Regions from separate parts of the Nonomuraea sp. CA-218870 genome, predicted to be linked through region 3. Evidence: predicted binding sites of a transcription regulator. Region 3 holds the regulator's gene; each other region holds the start of a gene.
The links. The regulator HrcA, encoded in region 3, represses chaperone genes, less so after heat shock. The targets are predictions, from matches to a motif close to TTGGCACTCTCNNNNNGAGAGTGCCAA.

Region 1 (6,114 bases), on a different contig from region 3:
CGGGCCGACTCGCGAACCTCAGGTCGAGAACCCTCGATCAGAAGTCCATGTCACCGCCGCCGGGCATGCCCGCCGGAGCGGCCGCGGCCTTCTCGGGCTTCTCGGCGATGACGGCCTCGGTGGTCAGGAACAGCGCCGCGATGGAGGCGGCGTTCTGCAGCGCGGAGCGCGTCACCTTGGCCGGGTCGATGATGCCCGCCTCGAACATGTTGACGTACTCGCCGCTGGCCGCGTTGAGGCCCTCACCCGGGGTGAGGTTGCGGACGCGCTCGACCACGACGCCGCCCTCGAGGCCGGCGTTGACCGCGATCTGCTTGAGCGGCTCCTCCAGCGCCTTGCGCACGATGGCCGCACCAGTGGCCTCGTCGCCCGGCAGCTCCAGCTTGTCGAACGCCTTGGCGCCGGCCTGCAGCAGGGCCACGCCACCGCCGGGCACGATGCCCTCCTCGACGGCCGCCTTGGCGTTGCGCACGGCGTCCTCGATGCGGTGCTTGCGCTCCTTCAGCTCGACCTCGGTGGCTGCGCCGGCCTTGATGACGGCCACGCCGCCGGCCAGCTTGGCCAGCCGCTCCTGGAGCTTCTCGCGGTCGTAGTCGGAGTCGGTGCGGTCGATCTCGGCGCGGATCTCGTTGACCCGGCCGGCGATCGAGTCGGCGTCACCGGCGCCGTCGACGATCGTGGTCTCGTCCTTGGTCACCACGACCTTGCGGGCGCGGCCCAGCAGGTCGAGGGTGGCGTTCTCCAGCTTGAGACCGACCTCCTCGGCGATGACCTGGCCGCCGGTGAGGATGGCGATGTCGGCCAGCATGGCCTTGCGGCGGTCGCCGAAGCCGGGGGCCTTGACGGCCACCGAGCGGAACAGGCCGCGGATCTTGTTGACCACCAGCGTGGCCAGGGCCTCGCCCTCGATGTCCTCGGCGATGATGAGGAGCGGCTTGCCGGACTGCACGACCTTGTCGAGCAGCGGCAGCAGGTCCTTGTTGGCCGAGATCTTCGAGTTGACGATCAGGATGTACGGGTCCTCGAGCACGGCCTCCATGCGGTCGGAGTCCGTGACGAAGTACATCGACGTCATGCCCTTGTCGAAGCGCATGCCCTCGGTGAGCTCCAGCTCCAGGCCGAAGGTGTTGCTCTCCTCGACGGTGATGACGCCTTCCTTGCCGACCTTGTCCATCGCCTCGGCGATGAGCGAGCCGATCTCGGGGTCGGCGGCGGAGATGGAGGCGGTGGAGGCGATCTGCTCCTTGGTCTCCACGTCCTTGGCCAGCTTGGAGAGCTCCTCGCTGACGCGCTCCACAGCGGCCTCGATGCCCTTCTTCAGGGCCATCGGGTTGGCGCCGGCAGCGACGTTGCGCAGGCCCTCACGCACGAGCGCCTGGGCGAGCACGGTGGCGGTGGTGGTGCCGTCGCCGGCGACGTCGTCCGTCTTCTTGGCGACTTCCTTGACCAGCTCGGCGCCGATCTTCTCCCACGGGTCCTCGAGCTCGATCTCCTTGGCGATCGAGACACCGTCGTTGGTGATCGTGGGGGCGCCCCACTTCTTCTCCAGCACGACGTTGCGGCCCTTGGGGCCGAGCGTGACCTTCACCGCGTCGGCGAGCTGGTTCATCCCGCGCTCGAGACCGCGCCGGGCGTCCTCGTCAAACGCGATCATCTTGGCTGCCATTAGGCGAGACCTCCCAGATACAGGGTGTCCTGGTGAGACCGAGCCGACGCCCGCGACGGCATGTGGGCCCGCATCTCCGTTCGGCAGGCCCCATCGTCTCGATCCCCGTTGGCACTCGTCAACATAGAGTGCCAACGAACTGTTTAGCACTCTACCCTGCCGAGTGCAAGCCGACGCCTGCCTCCCCCAGGTCAACTCCTGGCCGTGAGGGGTCCGTACGGCGGGCCCCGGGCGGCCCGCCGTATCCCTGTTGGTGAGGTGGCAGATCACACGCACTGCGCTGGCGTGCGCGCTGCCGGTGCGTACCAGTTACACCTCAGACCGCTCTGACGGACTCCGCCTGCGGTCCCTTCTGGCCCTGCGTGATCTCGAACTCGACTCGTTGTCCCTGCTCGAGAGAGCGATAGCCGTCCATCAAGATTGCCGAGTAATGGACGAATACATCCTTACCACCGTCTACCGCGATGAAGCCGTAGCCCTTGTCCGCGTTGAACCACTTGACGGTGCCCTGCGCCACTTCTGACTCCTCTTACTGGGCCCAGAGATCTCGCCCATTCCTCCGCGAGACCCACAATCGCCAAGAGATATGGGGATATCTTCTGACGATCGCACTCGACCATACCTGTGGTACGGCGTTCGGCAACAGAGTCAATCCGTGAAAGACGTATTTCACCCATGGCTGAGTAGTTCAATGTTGAAATTCCCTGCAAAAGGGGAAGGCGCCCACATGGGGCGCCTTCCTGACCGATGCTCCGCCGAGCGAGCGGGGTCAGCCGCCCGCGACGGCCGGGATGATGGAGATCTGAGCGCCCTCCGGGGCCGGCGTGTCCAGACCCTGGGCGAATCGGACGTCCTCTTCTCCCACGTAGACGTTGACAAAACGCCGAATCTTGCCCGATTCGTCCAGAATACGGGCGCCGATCCCCGGATAGTCCGAGTCGAGCTTGGCCAGCACGTCACGGAGAGTCGCACCTTCCCCGCTCACTTCGGCGCTGCCCCCGGTGTACGTGCGCAGAATGGTGGGAATCCGCACAGAAACGCTCATAATGTACGTCGCCTTTCCTGATTGTCAGACAGTCGCGCGGAACGCGTCGAGAGAGGGCCGGATCACGGCCGTGGGCTGCGCGTCGGCGGCCACGGCGTCGAGCGTCTTGAGCCCGTCGCCGGTGTTGAGCACCACGGTCTCGGCCTCCGGGTCGAGCTGCCCGGTCTCGACGAGCTTCTTCAGCACGCCCACCGTGACGCCGCCCGCCGTCTCGGCGAAGACGCCCTCGGTCGAGGCCAGCAGCTTGATGGCCGCGACGATCTCGGCGTCCGTCACGTCCTCGACCGCCCCGCCGGTGCGCCGGGCGATGTCGAGCACGTACGGGCCGTCGGCGGGGTTGCCGATGGCCAGCGACTTGGCGATGGTGTCGGGCTTGACCGGCTGGACCACGTCGTGGCCCGCCTTGAAGGCGGCCGACACCGGCGAGCAGCCCTGCGCCTGCGCCCCGAAGACCTTGTAGGGCCGGTCCTCGACCAGCCCGAGCCGGATCAGCTCCTTGAACCCCTTGTCGATCTTCGTGAGCTGGGAGCCGGACGCGATCGGGATGACGATCTGCTCCGGCAGCCGCCAGCCGAGCTGCTCGGCGATCTCGTACGCGAGGGTCTTGGAGCCCTCGGCGTAGTAGGGCCGCAGGTTGACGTTGACGAACCCCCACTTGTCGCCCAGAGGATCGCCGATCAGCTCCGAGCAGAACCGGTTGACCTCGTCGTAGGTGCCCTCGATGCCGATGAGCCTGCCGCCGAAGACCCGGGCCATGGCGATCTTGGCCTGCTCCAGCCCGGCGGGGATGAACACGCACGCGTCCAGGCCCGCCCTGGCGGCGGCGGCCGTGACGGCCCCGGCCAGGTTTCCGGTCGAGGAGCAGGAGAGCGTGTGGAAGCCGAAATTGCGGGCCGCCTCGACGGCGATGGCCACCACCCGGTCCTTGAAGGAGTGGGTGGGGTTGCCCGAGTCGTCCTTCACGTACAGGGACCTGAGGCCGAGCTCCCTGCCCAGGTTGCCCGCCTTGACCAGCGGCGTCCAGCCGGGGTTCATGTTGGGCTTGGTCGCGACGTCGGCCGGCACCGGCAGCAGGGAACGGTAGCGCCAGATGCTGGCCGGGCCCGACTCGATGTCGGACCGCTTGACGTCGCCGAAGTCGTAGGCCGCCTCCAGCGGCCCGAAACACTCGACGCAGGCGAAGTTGGGGCCGAGCGGGTAGCGGGCGCCGCATTCGCGGCAGGAGAGAGCGGTTGCGGGACCAAAGTCGAGCGACATGAAGCGAGGCCTTCCCTCATCTTCGCCCGCGGCCACCCTGACCGCGGACCGGAATTGGCACCCTGTCCCGGTCGGCCTCGCCAGGTCGCGAGTCACAAGCCGGGAGGGTTGCCGGGGCTTCGCAGGGCCGGTCCCTCCACCCCTCTGGATGAGCAATGTTCAGTTGTTGCTGCTGACTCGGACTCTACCCAATCAACCGGGTGCTCCGGACAGCCGTCTCAGACTCCGAGACGAACGGTCTCACCGGTAGTCGTCGCCCAGCACCCCCTGCACGTACTTGCGGGCCTGGTGGATGCGCGACTTGGCGGTGCCGAGCGGGATGTTGAGCTGCTCGGCCACCTCGCTGTAGTCGAGCTGCACGATGTCGCGCAGCACCAGCGCCTGCGCCAGGTCCGGCTTGTCGGCCTCCAGCGCCTCCATCGCGTCGAGCAGGTCCAGCCGCGAGCCCGCGATCACGCTGACCCGCCGCACGTCGGGCTTCTGCGTCAGCAGCTCGTCGGAGCTCTGCTCCGCCGACCTGCGCTTGAGCGAGCGGTACGTGGTGCGGGCGCAGTTGGCGGTCACGATGTGGAGCCAGGTGCTGAACCTCGCCCGGCCCTCGAACCGCCCGATGTTGCGCGCCACCGCGAGCAGGGTGTCCTGCGCCGCCTCCTCCGCGTCCTGGTGGTAGGGCAGGATCCGGGCGCAGTGCCGCAGCACGTCGGGCTCGATCCGCCGCAGGAGCTCTCCGAGCGCGCGGTGGTCGCCGCGGGCGGCGGCACGGGCGAGTTCCTCGGTGTGCTCATCTAGCGCCATAGCTGGGATCCTATGATCGGAGGGAGGGGAAATGAACAGCGTCCTGCTCGCCTCGAACCGAGGCCCCGTGTCGTTCACCGTCTCCGACGACGGCGTCCTCACCATGAGACGCGGCGGCGGCGGCCTCGTCTCCGGCCTGTCCGGCGTGGGCAGGGAAGGCGACGTGCTGTGGGTGTGCGCGGCCCTGTCCGACGGCGACCGCAGCGCCGCCCGCCAGGCCCCCGGCGGCCGGCTCGACCACGCGGGCTACGAGACGGGCGCGCTGCGCATGCTCGACATCGCGCCGTCCACCTTCCACCGGGCCTACAACTCCGTGGCCAACTCCACGCTCTGGTTCGTCAACCACCTGCTCTACGACATCCCGAACGCGCCCCACTTCGGCACGAGGTTCCGGCGCGACTGGGAGTCCTACCGCGACTACAACGGGGCGTTCGCGCTCGCGCTCGCCGAGGAGGCAGGCCACGGCGCCCGCGTCCTGGTGCAGGACTACCACCTGACCCTGACCCCGGCCATGCTCCGCGCCGAGCGCCCCGACCTGCGCGTCGCCCACTTCAGCCACACCCCGTGGGCGCCGCCCGAATACTTCTCGCTGCTCCCCGACGACGTGGCGGGCGAGGTGCTGGAGGGCATCCTGGGCGCCGACCACGCCGGGTTCCTCACCCGGCGGTGGGCGGACGCGTTCATGGAGTGCTGCCGGACCGTGCTGGGCGCCGAGGCCGACCGGCAGGCCGGGACGATCTCGTACGCGGGCCGCACCACCCAGGTCGGCGTGCACGCGCTCGGCGTCGACGGTGAGGCCCTGTGGGCCCGCGCCTGCGAGCCCGACGTCGAGTCGCACATGGCGGCGATCAGGGAGCAGGTCGGCGACCGCAAGCTGATCGTCCGCATCGACCGCACCGAGCTGTCGAAGAACATCGTGCGCGGCCTGCTTTCCTACAAGGAGTTCCTGGACGCCCATCCGGAGTGGCACGGCCGCGTGGTGCACCTGGCCTTCGCCTATCCCAGCCGCCACGACCTGCCCGAATACCGCGAGTACACCGCGGCCGTGCAGCGCTGCGCGCAGGAGATCGAGGACGAGTACGCGACCGAGGACTGGGACCCGCTGATCCTCAACGTCAACGACGACTACCCGCGCTCGCTGGCCGCCTACCGGCTGGCCGACGTGCTGCTGGTCAACCCGATCCGCGACGGCATGAACCTGGTGGCCAAGGAGGGCCCGGTCCTGTCGCGGACGTGCGCGCTGGTGCTGTCGCGGGAGGCGGGCGCGTGCGCGGAGCTGGGCGCGCACGCGCTGGTGGTCAACCCCTACGACATCACCGGCACCGCGGACGCGCTGCACGCGGCGCTGGTG
Region 2 (6,114 bases), 1.1 Mb from region 3:
TGGGCCCGCTACGCCGATCGGCGCACCCGCCTCGACGGCCCGTCCGTCGACAAGCCCGCCGACTTGCCCGTCGAGGGCCTGCCGGTGGTCGGCGCAGGGGCCGGCCTCTACCCCGAGGCCCTGGGCGCCGCCGCCGATCCGGCCTACCCGTACGCCGGGTTCCTGGCCGCCCTGGCGGCCGAGCGCATCGCGGCGGGGGCGCCGCTCGACGAGGCCCGCCCGATCTACCTGCGCCGCCCCGACGCGGTCGTGCCGGGCGCGCCCAAGAAGGTGACGGCGTGAGACTGCGCCAGATGACCGAGGGCGACCTGCCGGAGGTCATGGCGATCGAGCGGGCCACGTTCCCGCTCGACGCGTGGAGCGAGGGCATGATGCGCGGCGAGCTGGCCGACCAGCCGCGCACCCGGCACTACGTGGTGGCCGTGGCCGACGACGTGATCGCCGGCTACGCCGGGGTCGCGGTCGCCTCCGACCAGGCCGACGTGCAGACGATCGCGGTGCTGGAGGCCCACCGCGCCGCGGGCGTCGGCGCCGCGATGCTCACCGAACTGCTGGCCGAGGCGCGCCGGCGCGGAGCCCGGGAGATCTTCCTGGAGGTGCGGGAGGACAACCCGGTGGCGCGCCGCCTGTACGAGCGCTTCGGGTTCGAGCGCCTCGGCGTCCGCCGCCGCTACTACGACGACGGCACCGACGCGATCACGATGAGGAGGAAGCTGGATGGCTGACGCACCGCTGGTCCTGGGCATCGAGACGTCCTGTGACGAGACCGGCATCGGCCTGGTCAGGGGCCACACGCTGCTGGCCAACACCATCGCCTCCAGCATGGACGAGCACGCCCGCTTCGGCGGGGTGGTGCCGGAGGTCGCCTCCCGCGCCCATCTGGAGGCCATGACGCCCACGGTGGACGCGGCGCTGGCCGCCGCAGGGGTGAGGCTGTCCGACGTCGACGCGGTGGCCGTCACCGCCGGTCCCGGGCTGGCCGGGGCGCTGCTGGTCGGCGTGGCCGCCGCCAAGTCCTACGCGCTCGGCCTGGGCGTGCCTCTCTACGGCGTCAACCACCTGGCCGCGCACGTCGCCGTCGACCAGCTCGAACACGGGCCGCTGCCCAAGCCCTGCATCGCCCTGCTGGTGTCCGGCGGTCACTCCTCGCTGCTGCTGGTGCCCGACGTGGCCGACGACGTGATCTCGCTCGGGTCGACCGTCGACGACGCGGCGGGGGAGGCGTTCGACAAGGTGGCGCGGGTGCTCGGGCTGCCGTTCCCGGGCGGCCCGTACATCGACAAGGCGGCCCGCGACGGCTCCGGCACGGCAGTCGCCTTCCCGCGCGGCAAGATCGACGACGGCACTCTCGACTTCTCCTTCTCCGGACTCAAGACCGCCGTGGCCCGGTGGGTGGAGGCGCGGGAGGCCGGGGGTGAGCGCGTCCACGTGCCCGACGTGGCGGCCTCGTTCCAGGAGGCGGTGGTCGACGTGCTGACCCGCAAGGCGCTGCAGGCGTGCCGCCAGTACGACGTGCACGACCTGCTCATCGGCGGCGGGGTGGCGGCCAACTCGCGGCTGCGCGCGCTGGCGCAGGAGCGGTGTGAGGCGGCCGGCGTGCGGCTGCGGGTGCCCCGGCCCGGGCTGTGCACCGACAACGGCGCGATGGTGGCGGCGCTGGGCTCCGACCTGGTGGCGGCCGGGGTCGCGCCCTCGGCGCTGGACATCCCGGCCGACTCGTCGCTGCCCATCACGACCGTGCACGTCTGACGGCGCCGGCCCGGTGCGCCTGGGTAAGGCGGGAGCCGGCGTCAGTCCTTGCTCCGGCTGGGCCGCAGCAACGCCTCGGCCAGCGCCAGCATGGTCTCTTCCAGGGAGCCGAGGCGCTTGTTGAGGTCGCTGGTGGCGGGCTCGACGATGTCGGAGACGGTCTCGGCGAGCGTGTCGCGGTCGGGGCGGGAGCGGACGGTCTCGGCGAGCGAGGCCGCCGCCTCGGTCAGCCGTTCGCCGTGGGTGTCGAGCAGCTTGCCGATGCCCAGGGCCGCGGGCAGGCCGTCGATGCGCCGGCCGACCGCCTCCAGGGTCTCGCCGGCCTGCTCGGCGCGGGTGTTGAGGCCGGTCAGGTGGGCGTCGAGCCCGTCGACCCGGTGGGTCAGGCGCTCCTCGGCCTCGCCCAGTCGCCCGTCGAGCGAGGCCAGCCGGCCGTCGATGCCGGTGAAGCGCTCCTCATGGCGGCCGTCGACGGACTCCAGCCGCTGGTCCTGCGCGGTCAGCCGGTCCTCGACGGCGTCGAACCGGCCCGTGTGGGCGGCGAGGTGCGTGTCGATCGCGTCGAACCGGCCCGTGTGGGCGGTCAGCTCTTCGTCCAGCACGTCGAAGCGGCCCGCGTGGGAGGCCATGCGGGCGTCGATGGTGTCGAACCGGCCGGTCTGGGCGGTCAGGTGCTTGTGGAGCGCGTCGAGGCGGTTGGTGTGGGTGGTCACCCGGCCGTCCATGCCGCGCAGGCGGGCGTCGACGTCGGCCAGGCTCTCCTCGGCCGTCTCGAACCGGGCGTCGAGGGCCATGAGCAGGCTCTCCACCCGGTCCACCCGGCCGTCGACGCCGTCGAAGCGCCCGGACAGGCTGTGGCCGAGCTCCTCGACCCGGGCTCCCACCTCCTGGGTGACGTTCGCGACCCGCTCGTCGAAGGTGGCGGACAGGTCGACCACCACGCCCTCGACGCGGTCGGTGCGCGCGTTGAGCTCGGCCAGCGACTTGTCGAGCCGGGTGAACCGGGTGGCCGCCGCCTCCATGCTCGTGCTCATCTGCGCCAGCTTGGCCGTGACGTCGCCCATCCGCTCGGCCAGGTCGCCGGTGAAGTCGAGGACCGTCTGCAGCCGGCCCAGCGTCTCCTCCATCCCCTCGCACACGGCGGTCACGTCGGCGCGCAGCTTCGGCAGCTCCATCACCGGGTGGACGCGCTTGCCGACCGACTCCACCGCGGAGTCGACCTCGCCGACCTGCTCGCCCACCGCGTCGACGTGGTCGCGCACCGCCTCGACGTGCTGAGCCAGCCCCTCGGCCCACATGGGCGGCTTGGCGGCGATGTCGTCCAGGCGGCCGCTGACGGTCGCCAGGGTGCCGCTCAGGCCGCCCAGCTCGCGTTCGCGCACCTCGCGCAGGAGCCACTCCATGCCCTCCAGCCGCTGACGGATCTCGTCGAGCACGGCACCCTGCGTGCGCTGCTCGTAGACGTGATCCTGCGCGGCCCGCGCCAGCAGCTCCCGCATCCGCTCCGAGATGGCCGTCTGGCCACCCGGCTGCAGCAGGGTGGTGTGGTTGGAATGGTCCACCGAAAGGCTCCTTCGCTGTCGACGGTCTGCCGCGTAGCGGTGTGATGGTCCGATGTGCAGATAAGAAGGAGAACGCGGCTCACCGCAATAGGGGGGAGAACTCCCGTCAGCTCACCTTAGCCGCTTGATCAAGGTCCGTCAGGGGCGAAGAAAAACATCGCGCTTGCCGGTGAATCGCCCTGATTTGTCATTCACGCAGGTGGGCAGGGGTCGCAGATCAGGACAGTGGGCTTATCGGACACGCGCGTCAGAATGACCACGGCGGTTCTGTCGCCGGACAATCTCAGGTCTCCCCGCAGGCGTTCTATATCCACCGCGGAGCCGCGTTTCTTGATGACGGCGTTGCCCACGCCGCGTTCCCTCAGCGCGGCCCTGAGCCTTTTCAGTGAGAACGGCATCACCTGCCGCACCTCGTAACGGGCTGCCCACGGGGTGTCGACCGGCTCGTCGCCCGAGATGTAGGCGATCATCGGGTCGGGCAGCCACCCGCCCACCAGTTCGGCCACCTCGCCGACCAGGTGCGCCCTGACGGCCGCGCCGTCCGGCTCGTAGACGTACCGCCCGACCGGCCCGGTGGCGGCCCGCACGCCGGTGGCGGTGAGCGTGTGCCCTCCCGGCAGCAGCGTGGCGCGCCGCGCCGCCTCCGGCGCGCGGCCGGTCCACAGCGTCGCCTCCTTCACCTCGCCCTTGTACGAGACCCACTCGGCCTCCGCGCCTTCGGGGATGAACTCGTACGGGATGCCCGGCGCGACCTTCACGCAGCCCACCGGCGCCCGGCCCAGCAGGTCGAGCACCACCGGCCAGGGCGGCGAGTAGGCCATCGGGTCGAACGTGCGGCCCCGGGAGGTGCGCCGCGCGGGGTCGGCGAACAGCACGTCGTACGCCTCCGGCCGCACCTCTGCCGCGTCGCCCACCCGTACGGTCACCCGGTCGGACACCCCGAGAGCCTCGGCGTTGGCCCTGGCCACGGCGACGGACAGCGGGTCGGTGTCCACCGCGTCCACCACGCACCCGGCTCCGGCCAGGGCGAGCAGGTCGCCTCCGACGCCGCAGCAGGCGTCGGCCACGCGCAGCCCCGGGGCCGCGCCCAGCCGGCGCGCCCGGTGGGCGGCGACCTCGGCCCTGGTGGCCTGCTCCAGGCCGTGAGGGGTGAAGAACATCCGCGCGGCGTCGGTGCCGAACTTGGCCACGGCCCGCTCGCGCAGCCGGGCCTGGGTGAGCGCGGCCGAGGTGAGCGCGGCGTCGTGGCTCCTGCGCAGCCGCGTGGCGGCGGCGACGGGGTCGGCGCCGGACAGCTCCTCCGCCTCGGCGAGCGCCGCGCGGCCACGCGGGGTGAGCAGGGCGGTGAAGGCGTCGAGATCCACGGCACACGACCGTATCGCCCGCCGGCCCGCCGGGGGCCGCGCGGCCGTAGGCTGGGACTCCGGCCGTCCCGGATCTCGGGCGTCCCACGTCAAAGGTCTGACCGCGATCGCTCTCAGCAGACGCGTTCGTGTTGACTGTCAAGCCCCTCTTGCATATGTTTCCTGTTGGCACTCTCCCCTTGAGAGTGCCAACGTGCGACGAGGCAGGTCTGGCACCCGCGACGGCAGGCCCCGCTGGTCGCCTCTTCTAATCAGTCACATCTGAAGGGGAGGTCCGATCGTGACGACCGCCACCAAGGTTCCCGTTAAGCCGCTCGGCGACCGCATCGTGGTGCAGCCGCTTGAGGCAGAGCAGACGACCGCTTCCGGCCTGGTCATTCCCGACACCGCCAAGGAGAAGCCGCAGGAGGGCAAGGTCCTCGCGGTGGGCCCGGGCAACTGGGACGAGGACGGCGAGAAGCGGATTCCGCTCGACGTGAGCGAGGGCGACATCGTCCTCTACAGCAAGTACGGCGGCACCGAGGTCAAGTACGGCGGCGAGGAGTACCTCGTGCTCTCCGCCCGCGACGTTCTCGCGATCATCGAGAAGTAAGCCGGATGTGTCGGGCCCCGGGCGCTCTTGAGGCACCCGGGGCCTTCGACGCCAGGAGAGGACTTTCAGCAAAATGGCGAAGATCCTGGAATTCGACGAGGCTGCCCGTCGCGCGCTCGAGCGCGGCGTCAACGCCCTCGCGGACGCCGTGAAGGTAACGCTCGGCCCCCGTGGCCGCAACGTCGTCATCGACAAGAAGTTCGGTGCACCGACGATCACCAACGACGGCGTGACCATCGCTCGGGAGATCGAGCTGGAGGAGCGCTACGAGAACCTCGGCGCCCAGCTCGCCAAGGAAGTGGCCACCAAGACCAACGACATCGCGGGTGACGGCACCACCACCGCGACGGTCCTGGCCCAGGCCATGGTCCGCGAGGGCCTGCGCAACGTCGCGGCCGGCGCCTCGCCGCTGTCGCTCAAGCGCGGCATCGACCGGGCCGCCAAGGAGGTCAGCGACAAGCTGCTCGCCTCGGCCCGGCAGGTCGAGGACAAGAAGGAGATCGCCAACGTCGCGACGATCTCCGCCCAGGACGCCAAGATCGGCGAGCTGATCGCCGAGGCGTTCGACAAGGTCGGCAAGGACGGCGTGCTGACCGTCGAAGAGTCCAACGCCATGGGCATGGACCTGGAGTTCACCGAGGGTCTCCAGTTCGACAAGGGCTACCTGTCGGCCTACATGGTCACCGACACCGAGCGCATGGAGGCCGTCCTGGAGGACGCCTACATCCTGCTCACCCAGGGCAAGATCTCCTCCATCGCGGACTTCCTGCCGCTGCTGGAGCAGATCGCCCAGACCAAGAAGCCGCTGCTCGTGGTCGCCGAGGACGTCGAGGGCGAGGCCCTGGCC
Region 3 (6,114 bases):
CGACAGGGAGCGCCGGCCCCAGGACGTGCTCGGCGCGCCGACGGACTCGCCTCCCACGAGCCCTTCGGACGAGGGCCCCATCCCCCCGTCCCGTGCCCCGCACCCGCCGAACCAGCTCGCGCATCGCCCGGACGGTCTCGATAGACATGAGACCCCGGACGCCGCACTCCCCGGCGGTCCCGGTACAGCACACGAAGGTCCCCGTCCCCAGAACGGTCCCGACGCGGGACGCGAGACCTCTGTCCCGGGTGAGGAGGGCTCGGGCGAGGTCGCCGTACGGGGGGAGTTCCCTGGCCGTGACAGCGCGGCTGGACCCGTCCCGGCGCGTGCGGACGGCGGGGCCCGCCGGGGCGAGTTCGGGCAGTTGGCCGGGGCGCTGATGGACCTGCACGAGGCGGCGGTGCGGATCGCCGCCTCGCGGGCGGCGATCCGCCAGGACGCGGCCGCGTCGCTGGGAGGGCTGGGGATGCGGCATCGGGATCTGGTGCACCGGCAGCTGACGTTCATCAGCGTGCTGCAGCGCAACGAGTCGGACCCGGCGGTGCTGGCGCGGTTGTGCGAGCTGGACCGCCTGACCAGCCGCCTGCGCAGGAACTCGGAGAGCCTGCTGGTCCTGACCGGAACGCGGGGGCGGCGGCGTTCGTCGGAGCCGGTGCCGGTGGACGAGGTGCTGCGGGCCGTGCTGGCCGAGGTCGAGGACCATCAGCGGGTGGCGCTGCGGGTGGTGGGCCGGGCGGACGTGCGGGGGCCGGTGGTGGCGGAGGTGGCCCACATGCTGGCGGAGCTGCTGGACAACGCGCTCGGCTACTCCGCGTCCGATGCGGAGGTGAACGTGGTGTCGCGGGCCTTGGAGAGTGAGTGCCGCATCATGATCTCCGACCAGGGGGTGGGGATGACGGCCGCGGAGCTCGCCACGGCCAACGCCCGGCTGCGCGGCGAACAGAGCTTCCTGGTGACGCCGACCCGCTGTCTGGGACACCACGTGGTCGGCAGGCTGGCGGAGCGGCTGGGCGTGCGGGTGTCGCTGCACAAGTCACCCGGCGGCGGCGTCACCGCGCTGGTGACCCTGCCGGAGGAACTCCTGGCCGTACGGCCCGCGCAGCTCGTCAAGGGCTCCCGCTGAGCGCCCCGGCCCGGACGGCGCACGGGGCGGTGCCGGATGGACGGACCCGCGCCCGGGTCGGTCCTGGTGGGCGCGGGTCGGGAGGTCGTCAGCGGCCGTTGAAGGCGTCGCGGAGCCGGGAGAAGAAGCCCTGCTGCCCGGGCGCGAACTTGCCCGGCGGGCGCTCCTCGCCGCGCAGCTTGGCCAGCTCGCGCAGCAGCTCCTCCTGGGCGGGGTCGAGCCTGGACGGGGTCTCCACGTTCACGTGGATGAGCAGGTCGCCGCGGCCGGTCTCGTTGAGTCGCTGCACGCCGCGCTGGAACATGGTGATGACCTGCCCCGACTGTGTGCCGGGCCGGACGTCGATCTCCTCGGCGCCGTCGAGGGTCTCGACCGTGAGCACGGTGCCGAGCGCGGCGGCCGTCATCGGGATCTGGACGGTGCAGTGGAGGTCGTCGCCGCGCCGTTCGTAGATCTCGTGGGGCCGTTCGACGATCTCCAGGAAGAGGTCGCCGGGCGGGCCGCCGCCGGGGCCGATCTCACCCTCGCCGGCGAGCTGGATGTGGGTGCCGTCCTCGACGCCCGCCGGGATGCGCACCTTGATCGTGCGGCGGGTGCGGACCCGCCCGTCGCCCGAGCACTCCTGGCACGGGTGGCGGATGATGCTGCCGAAGCCGCCGCACTGCGGGCACGGGCGCGTGGTCATGACCTGGCCCAGGAAGGACCGGGTGACCTGGGAGATCTCGCCGCGGCCGTTGCACATGTCGCAGGTGTCGGGGTGGGTGCCGGGGGCCGCGCCGGAGCCCGTGCACACCTCGCACAGCACCGCCGTGTCGACCGCCAGCTCGCGGGTGGTGCCGAACGCGGTCTCACGCAGGTCGAGCTCGACCCTGATGGTCGCGTTGCGGCCTCGGCGGGCGCGCGAGCGGGGGCCGCGGGCGCCGCCCGTGGCGGTGCCGAAGAACGCGTCCATGATGTCGCTGAAGGGGAAGCCGGCCCCGAAGCCGCCTCCCGGCGCGCCGGCCCCGGCGCCGCCGAACGGGTCGCCGCCCAGGTCGTACATCTGGCGCTTGTTCGGATCCGACAGCACCTCGTAGGCCTGCGTGATCTCCTTGAACCGCTCCTGAGTGGCGGGGTCAGGGTTCACGTCAGGGTGCAGCTCACGAGCCAGCCTGCGATAGGCCTTCTTGATCTCGTCCTGACTGGCGTCACGGCGCACCCCGAGGGCGGCGTAATAGTCGCTGTTTGCCACTTATCGACCTCTTAAGATGCAGCCAGAATCTGGCTGACGTAGCGTGCCACCGCGCGCACGGCGCCCATCGTCACGGGGTAGTCCATCCTGGTCGGGCCCAGCACGCCGAGCCGGGCCAGTTGATTGTCGCCTTGACCGTATCCCGTCGCGACGATGGACGTGCCCCGCAAACCTGTGTAGGCGTTCTCCGATCCGATGCGCACGGTGAGGGCGGAAGGTGTGTCGGAGGAAGTCTCGCCGAGCAGGCGCATGAGCACCACCTGCTCTTCCAGCGCTTCCAGCACGTCGCGCAGGCCGACGCTGAAGTCGGCGCCGGCGAGGTTGGCCGCTCCGGCGAACACGATCTTCTCGTCGTGCCGTTCGACGAGCGTCTCCAGCAGGACGGACAGGATCGTGGCCATCGCCGGCCGTTCCTCGATCGGCAGCCGCTGGGGCAGGTCGGCGACCAGCTCCGGCACACTGCTGAGGCCGCAGCCGTCGAGGCAGTCGTTGAGCACCCCGCGCATGTGGGCGATGCGGTGGTCCTCCACCACTTCGGGCAGCTCGACCACGCGCTGCTCGACGCGGCCCATGTTGGTGATCAGCACCAGCATGACCCGGCGGTCGTGCAGCGGCACCAGCTCGACGTGGCGCACGGTCGAGCGGTTGAGCGTCGGGTACTGCACGACGGCGACCTGCCGGGTGAGCTGCGCGAGCAGCCGGACCGTGCGCATGACCACGTCGTCGAGATCGACCGCTCCGGCGAGGAACGTCTCGATGGCCCGGCGTTCGGCGGCCGACAGCGGCTTGACCTGGGAGAGCCTGTCGACGAACAGGCGGTAGCCCTTGTCCGTCGGCACACGGCCGGCGCTGGTGTGGGGCTGGGTGATGTAGCCCTGCTCCTCCAGCGCGGCCATGTCGTTTCTGACCGTCGCCGGTGAGACCTTCAGATTGTGACGCTCCGCGAGCGCCTTGGAACCCACTGGCTCGTTGGTTGACACGTAGTCTTCGACAATGGCGCGTAGCACCGCGAGTTTACGATCGTCGAGCACGTGCGCACCTCCTACCGCGACTTTCAGGGAAACGCCAGGCCTAGCACTCTGTGTTCCCGAGTGCCAAGTGTACGGCTCTCGCCCACAGGGTGCGATAACTCGGTTGTCCTCGCTGCTGCTGGCGTGCGTCAAGGACAAGCCTCACACTTGCCGACATGACCGACAAAACACCAGAGAATCCAGTCGATCCACCCTCCGGTCAGGGTTCCCCTTTCGGCCAGTCTTCTCAGGATGAGCCTTCCCCGTACGCACCGCCACAGCACCAATCCGGCACAAACCCGTACGGACCAATCCCCGATTACGGCCCGGACGATCCGCAGTCGCAGGCCGGTCCCCCCGGGCCCCAGCCCCAGCCGGGCGCCTTCGGGACTCCTCCGCAGTCCGACCCTTTCGGATCTCCGCCGCCTTCCGGACCTTACGGGCCTCCTCAGTCCGGCCCGTACGAGCAGCCGCAGTCGGGCCCCTACGGGCCTCAGCCCCAGACCGGGCCGTACGGAGCCCAGCCCCAGGGCGGCGCGTACGGACCCCAGCCTCAGTCGGGGCCGTACGGATTCCAGTCGCAGGCCGGTCAGTACGGGCCCCACCCCCAGTCCGGAGCGTACGGCCCGCCACCGCAGTCAGGACCGTACGGCGGCCCGCCCCAGCCGGGTTCCTTCGGAGCGCCACCCGGGGCCGGGCCTTACGGCGGGAGCCCGTACGGGCAGGCCGGTCCCGGGTACGGCGGGCCGCAGCAGTACGGTCAGCCGCCGTTCGGGCAGGCCGGGGCGCCCGTGGACGCGAAGGAGGTGCGCCCGCGCCTGTGGTGGATCGCCGCCGCCTGGGGCGTCGCGGTCGTGTGCGTGGTGGCGGGCGTGTTCGTGTTCGTCAACGGTGTGGCGAACACGGTCACCGACATGGCCCCGACCACGACCTTCGCCGCCGGCGAGCAGGTCTCGGTGTCGCTCGACCCCGAGGAGCGGCCGGCCGTCTACATCGCCGCCCAGGGCCGGGCGGCGTTCACCTGCGAGATCTCCGGCGGCCCCGGCCAGGCGCGGCTGGTCAACACGCCGGGCCGGCAGACCGTCACCGACGGCGGCCGGACGTGGGAGCAGATCCTGCTGGTCAACGCGCCCACCGCGGGCGACTACCAGCTCACCTGCGCCGTCCAGGGCGAAGCAGGTCAGGATGCAGGTCAGGATGCGGGTCAGGAGGTGCAGTTCGGCGTGGGCAGGGACGCGCTCTCGGTCGCGGGCGGGCTCGTCGGCGGAGTGGCCGCGCTGCTGCTCATCCCCGGCATCGGCGTGCTCAGCGCGATCATCGTGACAGTGGTGGTGCTGGTACGGCGGAGGAGCCATCGCAGACGCCTCGCGGCCGTCGGGTGATTTGCTACGGTCCCCGGTGTGTACGACGGAGATGTTCTCGCGGGAAACTGGCGGCGTCCGGGCAAGGGCAAGATCCCTCAGGTGCCCGCCGAGCCCGACCTGGTCGTGGAGGACGCCGAGAGCGGGTTCTGCGGCGCGGTGGTGGCCTGTGACAAGGAGGCGGTGACGCTGGAGGACCGCTTCGGCAAGCGGCGGCTGTTCCCGCTGGCGCCGGCCGCGTTCCTGCTGGAAGGACGGGTCGTGACGCTGGTGCGGCCGCGGGCCGCCGCGTCGCCGGCCCTCCGGCGCAGCGCGTCGGGGTCGATCGCGGTCGAGGGCCTGCGCGCCCGGGTCGCCAGGGAGAGCCGCATCTACGTCGAAGGCGTCCACGACGCGGCGCTGGTGGAGAAGATCTGGGGTCACGACCTGCGGGTCGAAGGCGTGGTCGTGGAATATCTGGAGGGCGTCGACGACCTGCCCGCGATCGTCGAGGAGTTCGGCCCCGAGCCGGGACGCAGGCTCGGGGTCCTGGTCGACCACCTCGTGCCGGGTTCCAAGGAGAGCCGCATCGCGGCCCAGGTGACGTCTCCGGACGTGCTCGTGGTGGGTCACCCGTACGTGGACATCTGGCAGGCGGTCAAGCCCTCCGCGGTGGGCATCCGGGCGTGGCCGCAGGTGCCGCGCGGGGTGCCGTGGAAGGAGGGTGTGATCGCCGCCCTGGGCTGGCGGATGGAGCCGCCCGAGGCGTGGCGGCGCATTCTGGGCGCCGTCTCGACCTACACCGACCTGGAGCCGGAGCTGCTCGGCCGGGTCGAAGAACTGATCGACTTCGTTACGGAGACCTCATGACCCAGGACACGAAATGACCCAGGACACGAACCAGCCGCCCGACGACGACGCGACCCGCCGCTTCCCCCCGGGCCGGCCGGGTCAGGGGTACGGGCCGCAGCCCGGTCATGGTCAACAGCCGGGAGCCCAGCCCGGCTACGGACAGCAGCCGGGGTCCGAGCCCTACGGCTACGGGCAACAGCCCGGGTCCGAGCCCGGCTACGGCTATGGACAGCAGCCCGGGTCCGAGCCCGGCTACGGCTATGGACAGCAGCCGGGGTCCGAGCCCGGCTACGGGTACGGGCAACAGCCCTGGTCCCAGCCCGGATCACCGCCGGACTACGGCCGGCCAGGGCCTCAGCCGGGCTATGGGTACGGGCAACAGCCGTCGCCCGGTTATCCGCCGCCCCCGTACGGCCACGCCGCTCCCCACCAGCGGCCCCAGCATGTCCCCGGCGCTTACGGCCCGCGCCCCGGCACGGACGACACCAGCATGGCCATGCTCTCCCACCTGCTGGGCCTGCTGATCTCCTGGGTCGGCCCGTTGATCATCTATCTGAT

Region 1: the regulator HrcA is predicted to act here: its motif matches at 1,775-1,801, upstream of groL (chaperonin GroEL).
Region 2: the regulator HrcA is predicted to act here: its motif matches at 4,841-4,867, upstream of groES (co-chaperone GroES).

Annotation. Positions count from the first base shown of each region.
Region 1 covers NZ_JBNJMN010000002.1:28,502-34,615, reverse strand. The annotation lists gene groL (chaperonin GroEL) at 38-1,666, opposite strand; gene ACQEUU_RS28790 (cold-shock protein) at 1,983-2,183, opposite strand; gene ACQEUU_RS28785 (MoaD/ThiS family protein) at 2,436-2,711, opposite strand; gene thrC (threonine synthase) at 2,736-3,968, opposite strand; SAM riboswitch class I at 3,982-4,123, opposite strand; gene ACQEUU_RS28775 (RNA polymerase sigma factor) at 4,209-4,763, opposite strand; gene ACQEUU_RS28770 (alpha,alpha-trehalose-phosphate synthase (UDP-forming)) at 4,795-6,114, shown strand, end outside.
Region 2 covers NZ_JBNJMN010000001.1:1,486,306-1,492,419, forward strand. The annotation lists gene tsaB (tRNA (adenosine(37)-N6)-threonylcarbamoyltransferase complex dimerization subunit type 1 TsaB) at 1-282, shown strand, start outside; gene rimI (ribosomal protein S18-alanine N-acetyltransferase) at 294-725, shown strand; gene tsaD (tRNA (adenosine(37)-N6)-threonylcarbamoyltransferase complex transferase subunit TsaD) at 718-1,749, shown strand; gene ACQEUU_RS07635 (hypothetical protein) at 1,791-3,311, opposite strand; gene ACQEUU_RS07640 (class I SAM-dependent methyltransferase) at 3,503-4,675, opposite strand; gene groES (co-chaperone GroES) at 4,956-5,267, shown strand; gene groL (chaperonin GroEL) at 5,341-6,114, shown strand, end outside.
Region 3 covers NZ_JBNJMN010000001.1:2,619,913-2,626,026, reverse strand. The annotation lists gene ACQEUU_RS12850 (nitrate- and nitrite sensing domain-containing protein) at 1-1,123, shown strand, start outside; gene dnaJ (molecular chaperone DnaJ) at 1,212-2,354, opposite strand; gene hrcA (heat-inducible transcriptional repressor HrcA) at 2,366-3,385, opposite strand; gene ACQEUU_RS12835 (hypothetical protein) at 4,156-4,746, shown strand; gene ACQEUU_RS12830 (DUF3097 domain-containing protein) at 4,765-5,574, shown strand; gene ACQEUU_RS12825 (DUF4870 domain-containing protein) at 5,588-6,114, shown strand, end outside.